DNA from 3 places in the Neobacillus sp. NPDC093182 genome. Region 3 is predicted to be linked to each of the others. Evidence: riboswitches for the same ligand, from Rfam matches in the RefSeq annotation. Region 3 holds a riboswitch; each other region holds the start of a gene.

What was found. Region 3 has a riboswitch for S-adenosylmethionine ahead of ACIQAA_RS31395 (phosphoadenylyl-sulfate reductase). Riboswitches for the same ligand answer to the same signal wherever they lie in the genome.
Region 1: linked by a shared signal. The riboswitch ahead of ACIQAA_RS07855 (methionine ABC transporter ATP-binding protein) and the one ahead of ACIQAA_RS31395 (phosphoadenylyl-sulfate reductase) in region 3 are both predicted to bind S-adenosylmethionine.
Region 2: linked by a shared signal. The riboswitch ahead of ACIQAA_RS11915 (methionine biosynthesis PLP-dependent protein) and the one ahead of ACIQAA_RS31395 (phosphoadenylyl-sulfate reductase) in region 3 are both predicted to bind S-adenosylmethionine.

The regions. Positions count from the first base shown of each region.
Region 1 is NZ_JBIVOI010000003.1:81,539-85,801, forward strand. It holds gene ACIQAA_RS07835 (hypothetical protein) at 1-434, opposite strand, end outside; gene ACIQAA_RS07840 (hypothetical protein) at 647-892, shown strand; gene ACIQAA_RS07845 (CBO0543 family protein) at 950-1,408, opposite strand; gene ACIQAA_RS07850 (hypothetical protein) at 1,650-1,844, shown strand; SAM riboswitch class I at 2,076-2,175, shown strand; SAM riboswitch class I at 2,250-2,356, shown strand; gene ACIQAA_RS07855 (methionine ABC transporter ATP-binding protein) at 2,464-3,495, shown strand; gene ACIQAA_RS07860 (methionine ABC transporter permease) at 3,485-4,135, shown strand; gene ACIQAA_RS07865 (MetQ/NlpA family ABC transporter substrate-binding protein) at 4,154-4,263, shown strand, end outside.
Region 2 is NZ_JBIVOI010000005.1:233,578-237,840, reverse strand. It holds gene ACIQAA_RS11920 (alpha-mannosidase) at 1-2,101, opposite strand, end outside; SAM riboswitch class I at 2,599-2,718, shown strand; gene ACIQAA_RS11915 (methionine biosynthesis PLP-dependent protein) at 2,800-3,915, shown strand; gene metC (cystathionine beta-lyase) at 3,915-4,263, shown strand, end outside.
Region 3 is NZ_JBIVOI010000029.1:25,949-30,211, forward strand. It holds gene cobA (uroporphyrinogen-III C-methyltransferase) at 1-545, shown strand, start outside; gene ACIQAA_RS31390 (anthranilate phosphoribosyltransferase) at 529-1,560, shown strand; SAM riboswitch class I at 1,707-1,808, shown strand; gene ACIQAA_RS31395 (phosphoadenylyl-sulfate reductase) at 1,878-2,594, shown strand; gene ACIQAA_RS31400 (sulfate permease) at 2,610-3,668, shown strand; gene sat (sulfate adenylyltransferase) at 3,783-4,263, shown strand, end outside.

The sequences.
Region 1 (4,263 bases), on a different contig from region 3:
TCAACTTTTTTAAATTCATGAATCGCTTCGGTAAATTCTCCAAGACCATATAAAGCTTTTCCTTTTTCCATTCTATAAAGTGACTCTACCACTTCTTCTTCTTGCGGATCCGCTAAGTAATGATCAATGATTTCGATTGCCTTGGCGTACTCTTTGTTCTCAGCAATGAGAGCCATGGCAATGAGCAGATCATGAACGAGGATAGATAAAATATCCTCGGCAAAATCACCGTACTGTTTTAACTTGCGTAAATAAAGCTCTCTCTTTTCTTTGTCACTGAACATCATGGCCTGGCCGGCACCGATTCTGTATAAATCATCCGCACGATAAAAGATTCGGTGCTTTTTTGAAAAAATTAAAGCATTTTCCATTACATGAGTGGCCGCAGCAAAATTACCGACCGCAAAATGAAGAATCGCTTCAGTATAGTCCAAGTCGACCTGTGTCATAGGGTCAATATAGACATGATTGGATTCAATTTCTTAACGTTCTCTCATGGGGATGATCATGGGAGGTGCCACCTTACCTTTACTTTTCTCCATGTCTTATAATGTAATGTTTGGCTACTACATCATGCTTGAACTTGGTTTAGGCGCATGTTTTGTATTCGTCAACACACCAACCCAAGTGATGATGCAAAAACAAATTGCTGACGAATTTAAGGGGCGTGTTTTTTCTCTCGTCGAAACTAGTTGCCATGGCTTTATCTCCATTAGGAATGGTGCTGTATGGTTTTCTGTACGACGTCTTCCCTGCTGAATGGGGTCTGCTGCTGTCATCTGGATTATTCCTGGGTGTAGTCCTTGCTCTCTTAAGACCAACCGTCATACGAAGGGTTCATCCGGAGCTTGCAGCGGAAAAAACATTGAAGGAAAGAGCGGAAGCATTTTGATGAGGTTTAAATGTTCGTTACAGATGAGGTTGGGCTCAGTTGATTCCAACCTCATCTTTATTTACCTATTTTTATCATTCTCCTAACCATCCTTAAATGAGCAACCAAGATGAGAAAAACGAAGGGATAGAGGCAGATAGAATACCAGAGCTTCCAGCCTGTATAGTTGAAAAAATGAGTCCTTTCAACAATAAATTCGATAATGGAGGATCCTGCTGTCCATGCAAGGATATAAAAGAGTTTCTGTTGATTTGTCCCTTTAAAGGGATAATAGTTTAAGAACAAAATACTGACCGGAATAAAATAAAGGAATTCAGCAACAAACCCCAGCCATTGAAATCCTTCACCAAAGTATCCGTACAAATGGTATTTAAAGACGAGAACCAAATCTACATTAATACCAAAAACCAACGCAAAAAGACTCGTTGTATACAATTCAATTTTACTCAATCTCTTTGGAACTAGGAATGCAATGATAACAAGAATAAAAAAGAATATAAATACCAGCTTCCACATAGATGGATTGTCTCCTTCAAAAGCAACTAATTAAAAGTTATACTTTCCAAATCCTTACATATATAGTCACATATTAATCACCACCTAAATAACGTGTCAAAAGAACTACTCCTTCCGTCTACAGGAAAGGATTAAATTTCCAAAAGAATGGTTATTTGGAACTAATTTATTATTCTGGTAAATAAATAACTCCCTTTATGAATACTAATGAATTAACCCCCAAGAAAGGAGTGAGTATGCAATGAGTGTATTAGACCGCAGTCCTTTTTTATACTTCTTATGTATCCTTGCTGGTTTTGCCTTATTAAGAGTACCGCTAACTGGATTTTTTGCACCGCTTAGTCCGTTAGTTCTCCTAATTGGTGTCTTAACTGTCCTTTTATTCTCACTTGTGTTAATCATCCAAGGGGTACTTAGTTTGGTGAAAAGAAGATAGTCGTTAAAAGATCAAGGAAGAGAGCGAAAATACTCGCTCTCTTTTCTCTTTTTTTGTTTTACCGGAGGCCTGCGGTAATTTTTTTTTTTTTTTTGGAAATGCCTATCTGTAAGCATTGAAAGCGATTTAAGTCTAAACGATTAATCATTATTTTAAAAAGGGGATTTGACTTTTGACTATTCCTACAGTAGATTAATTAACAAGTTCAAAAAATGAATAAAGTAAAAATACTTCTTATCAAGAGAGGTTGAGGGACTGGCCCTATGACACCTCGGCAGCGGAATCTATGATTCTGTGCCAAATCCAGCAAGTGCGACTTGATAGATAAGAAGAGGCCCAATGATTTTTTTCAATTTGCCCTCTTCTTTTTCAAGAAGAGGTTTTTTATTTTTAATTGAATAATATTTCTTATCCAGAGAGGTTGAGGGACTGGCCCTATGACACCTCGGCAGCGGAATCTATTCGGAGACTGTGCCAAATCCAGCAAGCGCAAAATGCTTGGGAGATAAGAAGAGCTTACTGCTTTGCTTTGCATCGGCATGCCCTCTTCTTGTTTCCAAGAAGAGGGTTTTTTATTTTACCAAAAACGGGACACTTCCCAAAAAAGGAGTTACATACCATGATCGAATTTCAGAAACTTAAAAAGGTTTATGAAAGTGGCGGACAGCAGGTTGCTGCATTGAATGGAATTGATTTGAAGATTAATAAGGGAGAGATTTTCGGAGTGATCGGGTTTAGCGGTGCCGGTAAAAGTTCACTTATCCGCTGTGTAAACTTACTAGAGCGTCCAACCTCTGGAAAGGTAATCGTCGATGGTCATGACCTCACATCTATGTCTGTCAGAGAAGTCCGTGAGATTAAGAAAAATATTGGAATGGTTTTTCAGCACTTTAATCTATTAAACTCAAAAACAGTGTTTTCCAACGTGGCAATGCCCCTGACACTTGCCAAAGTTCCCAAGGATGCGATTAAAAAGCGCGTTCAGGAATTACTAGAATTTGTCGGGTTAGCAGACAAAGCGGACTATTATCCTGACCAGCTTTCAGGCGGACAAAAGCAGCGAATTGGCATTGCAAGAGCCTTGGCAACACAGCCATCCATTCTACTTTGCGATGAGGCCACATCTGCACTCGATCCACAGACAACCAGCTCCATTTTACAGCTGTTGAAAAAAATCAATAAGGAATACAACATAACCATTCTAATCATTACCCATGAAATGGCGGTCATCAGAGAAATATGCGACCGAGTGGCGGTGATTGAAGCGGGTAAAATTATCGAAGAAGGCACGGTGTTTAACGTCTTTTCATCTCCTAAAACGGAGACGGCAAAGAACTTTGTAAGCTCCGTCATGAACGACCATATCCCTGATTCTATAAAAGATATCATTCAAAAACATGACGGAATGCAAAAGGTTTTCCGAATCAATTTTGTAGGCAGCTCAGCCGGGCAGCCTCTGCTCTCCGAACTTGCCAAGCAGTTTGATATTCATATTAATGTATTGTTCGGAACCATTACTGAGCTTCAAGGCACACCGTTTGGAAACTTAATTGTTGAGTTCCAAGGCTCTGACAAAGAAGTCATCCGTGCATTAACCTATATTAACCAGAAGAAAATCAGCATAAAGGAAGTGACAGCACATGCTAGTTAACTCAGAGCAAATTATTTCTGCTTTAATTGAAACGGTCCAAATGGTCGCTTTCTCACTCTTGTTCTCAACCATCCTTGGACTGCCGCTGGGAATCTTGCTCGTCGTAACACGGAAAGGCCATCTGCTTCAGAATCTGCCGTTTTTTAATGTATTGAATGGAATTATTAATATTTTTCGATCCGTTCCGTTCATTATTTTATTGGTTGCCATGATCCCCGTGACAAGGTTGATTGTTGGAACTTCAATTGGAACAGCAGCAGCAGTTGTTCCTCTCGTGTTCTATGCAGGACCCTATATTGCTAGATTGATAGAGAATTCCTTACTAGAGGTTGATCCTGGTGTCATTGAAGCAGCAGAGGCAATGGGCGCAACCCCATGGCAAATTATTAGTAAATTTCTAATTCCAGAAGCACTCAGCTCACTAGTTCTTGCCCTTACCATTGCGACCATCGGTCTTGTTGGGGCGTCGGCAATGGCTGGCGCAGTCGGCGGCGGTGGAATTGGGGATTTGGCCATTACATATGGCTACCAGCGTTTTGATACTGTCACGATGATGATTACAGTGGGAATTCTGATTGTGATCGTACAAGGTCTACAGTCATTTGGAAATATAGCAGCAAAAAAAATCAGACGAAGATAACCTAGGAGGAAAACGACTATGAAAAAACTTTTACTATCCATCATTATTATTACATTAGCGATTATTGGCGCTGGCTGCGCTGAAAAAACATCAGAGGTTAAAGAATCAACTACCGTTAAGCTTGGTGT
Region 2 (4,263 bases), on a different contig from region 3:
TAACCGTTTCGGCTTCTTGCCAGCTATTTTCATGTGGCAGCAATTGATAGGTAAAAGTTTGAATCCCTTGATCAATAATCGGATAATCCTCGTCCGGATCTGGTACGAATGGAGCATGATGGGCATAAATCGGGCTTCTTAGAACCGTTAAATTGATACTATTTCCACTTACATCGACACCATATTTGCCGTCATTAAGAAGACTTAAACCATATATATCTTTCCTTTGTTTGCTAATCGTGCCTGTTACATCAATCCAATTTTGCATTGGCTTTTCATCTCCGTTTGCCTCGCGCGAAGCATGCCCAAATGGAATCTCAGAAGTTGCATGCCGTTGATTAAAGCTTACTGGAAACTTGAGTTTTAACGTTTGGTAACTTTCTTGCCAATTTACTTTCACTTTCACTTCAATCTTATTTAACTGTTTGTACATGATAAAATCCTGGACAATCGTGGATGATTGAAACTTAGACGTAACCCGAATAACCCCTTTTACTGGACCTTCTTCCAGCTTTTTAATCCGGATTGGCTTGAAGACTCCGGCGATTTCATCAAAGCGAAGTTTCCCATGTCCCCATGAATCGGAAGAATCATTCATGACATAAGGGATAGCCGCATTACTCTTGAACACTTCGATTTCCTTCTCTTTGTCGAATAAACTGCTGATTCCACCAGTTTCTTTATCAATTACTAGCTTGAAGCGGTCGTTTTCCATTTCGTGATCGGTTACTTTTACAGATTCAAACTCTTTTGTCGGCTTAACCGCACGAAGTTTATACGTGCTATATCCTAATGGTGGAAGTTCAGCCACAAAGGCAACTCTTTTTCGATTCGGTACTTTCGCAACAGAATCAATGATTTGGTAAGGCACTTCATTTCCATTAATATCTTCAATAATAAATTCTTGTGGCAATAAATAATTCACAAAAAGCCCATACTCAATTTCAACATTTACCTTTACCGGCCATGAATGAGGATTAAAGATGACCATTGGCTTCATGTCTTTTTCTTCTTCGATATCAATATTCCAACTTAACGATTGGAGGGCGTAATTCATATTTCGTGTTGCAATACTGATCGACTCGCCAAATAAATCTCTAGCATCATCATATGCTTCTGAAATGCTTGTCCCCGCTAAAATATCGTGGAACTGGTTAAATAAGATTCCCTTCCAAGCCTGATTCATGTCTTCTGGATACGGTTGATCTGTCGTCCAGTTGGCAACCGAGGAGAACTTCTCAGCCATTAAAGTGAGATTTTCAGAATATCGATTTAGCTTTTTTACTTCGGAATGAACAGAATAACAACCAATCGCATGATGGTGCAGATCGTCATGGACAACCGGAAGAGTATCCTTAAAACTCTCTACATGGTCAAAAAATTCATTCGGTGAACTAAACATAAGATTGGTATCTTCCATCGATTGGTTTAATTTTTCAATAATCTCGATATTTTCCTTTGTCGGCCCGCCGCCATGATTACCAACACCATAGAAGCACATTAGATGATTGAAAGAATGCTTAAGTTCATTTTTACAATGCATGATGTGATTTTCTAGATGGTCAAAGGTGCAATATTCAAAGGGAATGCGAAACGCTTTTACCCGAGAACCATCTTTGGATTCCCATAAAAACAACCTGCCCGGCAGCCCTTTTTCCTCTGGACCAGGTCTCATAAATACATAAGAATCCATGCCGGATTTCTTTAAAATTTGTGGCAGCATTCCATTATGACCAAAGCTGTCAACATTGTAACCAACAGTGGCGGTGACCCCAAACTTTTCTTTAAAATAGTTCTGGCCGATCAGCCCTTGTCGGACAAATGATTCACCACTTGGAATATTACAATCCGGCTGAATCCACCAGCCGCCACAAATAATCCATCTGCCTTCTTGAATTCTTTGATTGATTTCTTGAAACATTTTTGAATCGTTTTTTTCTATCCATTCATAATACGCAGCAGAACTTGAAGTAAAAATAAAATTCTCATATTCTGTTAGACGATCGAGTGCTGAACGAAATGTCGCCTTCACTTCTTGAAAACCTTCCTGCCAGCGCCAAAGCCATACGGGGTCGAGATGTGCATTTCCGATCATAAACATGTTTTTCACAGGTATTTTCCTCCAATTCTAATTTCCATCTTCTCAATGGTAAAATATAAATAATCACTCCTCTTAATTAGAATGCAAAAAAGATCGTTGCCAAACGAGTTTGAAACCGCCTTCACAAACAAAAAAAAAATAGACTTACCTTATTTTTTTGATTCATTATAACATTCTACTTTAACTTTGTGTATCCATTAAACTAAGTTTATGATAAAAGATATATCTTCCTTGGTGCGGCTGCATTCGTCGTTAAGTACTTAAAAGACGGAGAGATTATTTTTAAAAGGTTAGGTAAGGCAAGAATATCAATTAATATTTTATTATTACTGCTCTAAAAACTCAGCATCACACTGATGTTACAAATGTCTTGCTAGCAACCATCGATTCGTAAAAATAATTTAAAAGTTTTCTTGTATAAATAGATTTCCTTTAAATATTAATTGACACTTCTGCTTTAGTGTAGTAAATTTTATAAAAAGTCTAAATATTATACTTTCTTATCAAGAGAGGCTGAGGGAATGGCCCTATGAAGTCTCAGCAACCTTCAATGACATTTTTTATCATTGAAAAGGTGCTAAGTCCATCAAGTTATTAGGTAACTTGTGAGATAAGAAGAATGACCTATGCGAATGTGCATCCAAAAGTCTTCTTCTTATAGAAGACTTTTTTTGTTTATATAAAGGAGGATACGGATCATGGTTTATAAGATTGATACAAAGTTAGCTCAAATTGGTAATAGAAGTGATACGGTGACAGGCACCGTCAATCCTCCTGTTTATTTTTCAACAGCTTACCGTCACGAGGGAATCGGGCAATCAACGGGATTTGATTACTCACGGACAGGTAATCCTACCCGTCAGCTCCTTGAAAAGGCGATTGCCGATCTTGAAGGCGCAGATCAGGGGTTCGCTTGCAGTTCGGGGATGGCAGCGATTTTTACAATCCTTTCTCTTTTCGAGTCTGGGGACGAATGGATTGTTAGTGAGGACTTGTACGGAGGAACGTATCGTTTACTAGAAAAGGGATTTAAAAAATGGGGCTTGAAGACTCAATATGTTAATACGTGTAGTCCTGAAGAGATTGAAAGAAGGATTACCCCTCAAACCAAGGCGATTTTTCTTGAGACTCCGACCAATCCGCTTATGCAGCAGTCAGATATAGCAGCTGTGTCAAAAATTGCGAAAAGGCACGGAATTATTCTGATTGTTGATAATACGTTCTATACACCGCTTCTTCAACAGCCAATCCTGCTGGGTGCGGATATTGTCATTCATAGTGCGACGAAATACTTAGGCGGCCATAATGATGTCCTAGCTGGTCTGGTCGTTGCCAAAGGTAAAGAAATTTGTGAGGCATTGGCTTTTCATCATAATGGAGCCGGTGGAGTCCTAAGTCCTTTTGATTCCTGGTTAGTAATGCGTGGAATGAAAACTTTATCACTAAGAATGCAAAGACATGAAAGCAATGCGAAGGCCATTGTTGAATACCTTTCTAACCATGACGGTATAACAGATGTCCTGTATCCAGGAAATGGAGGAATGGTTTCCTTCCGCTTACAAGATGAAGCTTGGGTGAATCCATTCCTTCAAAGTCTTTCTCTCATTTCATTTGCTGAAAGCCTTGGCGGAACAGAAAGCTTTATTACTTATCCAGCGACACAAACCCACGCTGACATTCCAGAAGAAATTCGAATTCAGTCAGGTGTATGTAACAGACTATTAAGATTCTCTGTAGGACTTGAAGACCCAACAGACATTATTGAAGACCTTGAACAGGCATTAGCGAAATTAAAAGAAGGAGTGATTGGATAATGAGTTCAGAAAATTATAGTTTTGAAACCAAGCTCCTTCATAATCAGCATAAAGTAGATCCAAACACTGGAGCAGTTAGTGTACCGATCCAACATGCATCAACCTTCCATCAATTTGATATAGAAAGTTACGGAAAATACGATTACGCTAGAAGTGGAAACCCCACAAGAGAAGCGCTCGAAGATGTAATTGCGGAATTAGAAGGCGGGACAAGGGGTTTTGCTTTTTCGTCGGGAATGGCTGCTATTTCAACAGCTTTCCTACTTCTTTCATCTGGTGACCATATCGTTATTACCGAAGATGTATATGGCGGTACCTATCGCATGGTCACTCAGGTACTGACTCGGT
Region 3 (4,263 bases):
AACAGGGGAAAAACGTTGTCCGCTTAAAAGGCGGTGATCCCTTCGTATTTGGACGCGGAGCGGAGGAGGTCGAAGCTTTGCTGGCAAAGGGGCTCCAAGTTGAAGTGGTTCCAGGGATAACAGCCGGAATAGCCGCTCCAGCCTATGCTGGAATCCCGATTACACATCGCGATTTAGGAAGCTCTTTTGCTGTCGTCACGGGGCATAAGCCGAAGGGGAAACCAACCGACATTAATTGGAAGAGCCTAGCTACAGGTGTTGACACACTGGCAATTTATATGGGAATCACAAACCTCCCGTATATTTGCGAGGAATTAATGAAGCATGGAAAAAAGGAAAATACTCCAGTTGCGATCATTCAGCAGGGAACAACTCTGGCGCAGCGAACCGTTACAGGAACACTAAGCTCAATTGTCAGCGTGGTTAAAAAAGAAGGTATTCAAAATCCTGCTATGATCGTTGTTGGAGAAGTTGTCACCTTCCGTGATAAAATAAGTTTACTAGAAGCAGAGGGGAAGGCGGAAAGCTATGCAACAATGGCTTAAAGAAGTCGCAAGAGGAAAAAGAGGGTCGAAAGACTTAGACTATCAACAAACAAAAGAAGTCGCTCAAACGATTATTAGCGGCAAGGCAACAGATGCCCAAATTGCTGCCTATCTGATTGCGCTCCGCTTGAAAACGGAATCGCCGGAGGAATTGCTGGCGTTTGTGCTTGCCTATCAGGATGTTAGCAATAAACTTGAAGTGTCAAACCGGTCTATTATTGATCTAGCCAGTCCGTATAATGGAAGGAATTCCTTTACGGGGACTATTCCTGCTGCCATTTTGATGGCTGAATACGGGTTTCCAGTGTTTTTACATGGCAGCGATTCACTGCCGCCGAAATATGGAACAGCGCTCAAGGATATTCTTTTACAATTAGGTATTAATGTTTCTCAACCGCCGCAAAGATTGGCAGAAACAATCCAAGAAGCAGGAATTGCTTTTGCAAACACAGAGGAATATTGCTCTAGTTTAGGAAAGCTGCGAGGAATCCGCAAAGAGCTGGGGGTGAGAACTCTTTTTAATACAGTAGAGAAGTTATTAAATCTAGCTAATGCAGAATCTCTGATGATGGGTGCATATCATCGGACAGCGATTAACAAAATTGCACCTATGTTTAAAGAGCTTTCCTTTAAAAATGTCTATGTCGTTCAAGGAACGGAAGGCTCTGAGGATTTGCCTGTTCACCGCAACAGCTTTATTTACAAAATAACAGACAATAAGATTGAATCTTCCATCGTAAAACCGGAGGAATACGGCCTGTTGGTGCACGAGTTAGATAAAGATATCAAGCTGTCTGTACAAGAACAGTCTGACATTACGCTGGCGATTCTCAGCGGGGAACAATCTGCATCACTCCAGCCCTATTACAATCAAGTGCTATTTAATACTGGCATAAGGTATCACCTGTTTGGTGCAGTAAATGACATAGGAGAAGGAATAGAGATCGCAAAACAACAACTAACGGATCAACGAGGTTTAAGTCAATTAGAAAAATGGAAAGTGATGTCTAACTAATGCGTTCTAGACGGTATTGCGTCCAGGGCGTTTTTTTTCTTGGCGAATGGAATAAAATGGTAGAAAATTTATTTTTCAAAATTTTTGTTTTACTCATTTACATAAAACCTATTGGTATGGTAGGATTAATTTCATCAAATACAAAATACTTATCAAGAGAGGCTGAGGGACTGGTCCTATGAAGCCCGGCAACCTGCTGTGCAAGGTGCTAATTCCAGCAAAATGATCTTCATTTTGGGAGATAAGGCGTTAAACTATCGTGAGATGCCTTTCCTTTTCGGGAAGGCTTTTTTGATAAACAGAGGAGGTTTATAGTAATGGCTACACCGGTAACATATGAAAACTTGAACCAAATATCCGATCATTTCTCTATTGAGGATAAAACAAAGGGAGCAAAATCGGTATTAGAGTGGGCATACAACTCGTATCCAGAAGACCAAATTGTGTATGCTTCGAGCTTTGGAGCTGAAGCGATTGTATTAATCGACCTTATCCAGCAGGTTAAGCCAGACGCGCATATTGTATTCTTAGATACTGGCTTACACTTTCCGGAAACGTATGAGGTAATTAACAAAATCGAAGAGCGTTTTCCTTCACTAAATATTGAGCGAAAACTCCCAAAGCTGACATTAGATGAACAACGCGAGCAATATGGGTCAGCACTATGGAAGAGGGAGCCTAACCAATGCTGTAATATCCGTAAAGTCATTCCATTAAGGGAGACGCTGACGGCAAAACAAGCTTGGATCTCAGGGCTTCGCCGAGAACAATCACCCACTAGAGCAAACACTCAATTTCTTAATAAAGATGATAAGTTTCAGAATATTAAAATCTGTCCGCTTATTCACTGGACATGGGACGAAGTTTGGGACTATATCAAGGAAAAAGATATCCCTTACAATACCTTACATGATCAAAATTACCCTAGTATCGGCTGTTTCCCTTGTACACAGCCTGTTACGGCAGATGGTGATTCACGTGCAGGGCGCTGGGCGGGAAGTGGCAAAACGGAGTGTGGCTTACACACATCCTAAAAGGGGGCTTTTAGTTTGCTCACAATTATAGCAGTTACGATAGGGTTATTTTTTGCAATTAATATTGGTGCAAGTGGTGCAGCTGCTTCGATGGGAATTTCTTACGGAGCAGGAGTGGTGAAGAAAAAGCTGGCACTGTTACTATGCGGTATTACCGTGTTCTTTGGGGCTTGGCTTGGCGGCGGTGAAGTAGTAAAAACCATTGGCAGCGGAATTGTACCAAACAGCACTTTTACCGTACCAATCGCTCTCATCGTTTTAGCATCAGCTGCGCTGTCTTTATTTTTAGCGAATATATTCGGGATACCACTTTCCACCAGTGAAGTAGCAGTAGGATCAGTAGTAGGGGCTGGAATTGTCTATCAATCTGTGTTTGTGAGTAACCTTGCATGGATTATGTTTTTTTGGCTGCTTACTCCTTTTGCGGCATTCGTGATTGCGATTCTAGCTGCGAATCTATTAAAAAATAAAACGTTGAAACGTTGGATGGAAGCGCCGAAAGCCATTCCAATCCTTTCTGTTCTTGTCGTATGTATGGGGTTATTTGAAGCTTTCTCAGCGGGGATGAACAATGTTGCCAATGCAGTGGGACCGCTAGTCGGGGCTGATATCATGTCGACAAGTGCCGGTATTTTCTGGGGCGGGCTTTTTGTAGCAGCTGGTGCCATTCTGTTAGGTCATCGTGTTCTTGAAACAAATGGGAAGAAAATTACCACGCTTCGTCTGGAAGAGGGCTGTGTCATTTCTGGAACAGGAGCAGCGATTGTTACTGTCGCCTCTGTTTTCGGCATTCCTGTACCACTGACACAAATCACAACATCTTCAATTATCGGCATTGGCTTTGCCAAACAAGGCAAGTCTGTCTTAAAAAAAGGTATAGTGGTTCAGCTTCTTACGGTTTGGATTGTGTCACCTGTTTTATCTATGGTGCTTTCTTATACACTTATCCAATTGCTGATTGAACATAACTTTTATCCGATTGTAGCAATGGCAGGTGTTTTAATCTCCGTATTTGGAGTGTCGTCATTGATGAAAAGGTCGAATCAACCAGTCGTAGAAGCAGCAGAAAAGTAGTTTGTTCGCTTCGCTAAAACATTTTTGATTTCAACGATAAATTCTTTATCGCTGATATAAATCTCTAATTTAGAGGATTTTTAATAAAATAACGTAAATTCAAAAAAGAAAGGTATGATTCTGTTGTCATTTTTACCAGCACCTCATGGAGGTAAACTAATCCAAGCATTTGATCCAAACTATGATGTAACATCCATTGTAAAAGAACTCGAAATCGACGCCATTGCCTTAAGTGACCTTGAGTTGATCGGTGTTGGGTTATTTAGTCCACTAACCGGTTTTCTTGGAAAAGCAGATTATGAAAATGTCGTAGAGAACATGCGCCTTGCAGACAATACGATTTGGTCTATTCCTGTTACACTTCCGGTTTCTTATGAAACAGCAGCAACACTTGAAGTGGGGGAGAAAATAAAGCTTGTTTACAATAAAGAGGTATATGGGGTTATTACCGTTTCAGAATGGTATGAACCGAATTTAGACAAGGAAGCCGTTGAGATTTATAAAACACTAGAAACTGCTCATCCAGGAGTTAAGCGTCTGTATGAAAGAGGACCTGTCTATGTGGCCGGTGAAGTAGTGTTAGTTAAAAAGCCTG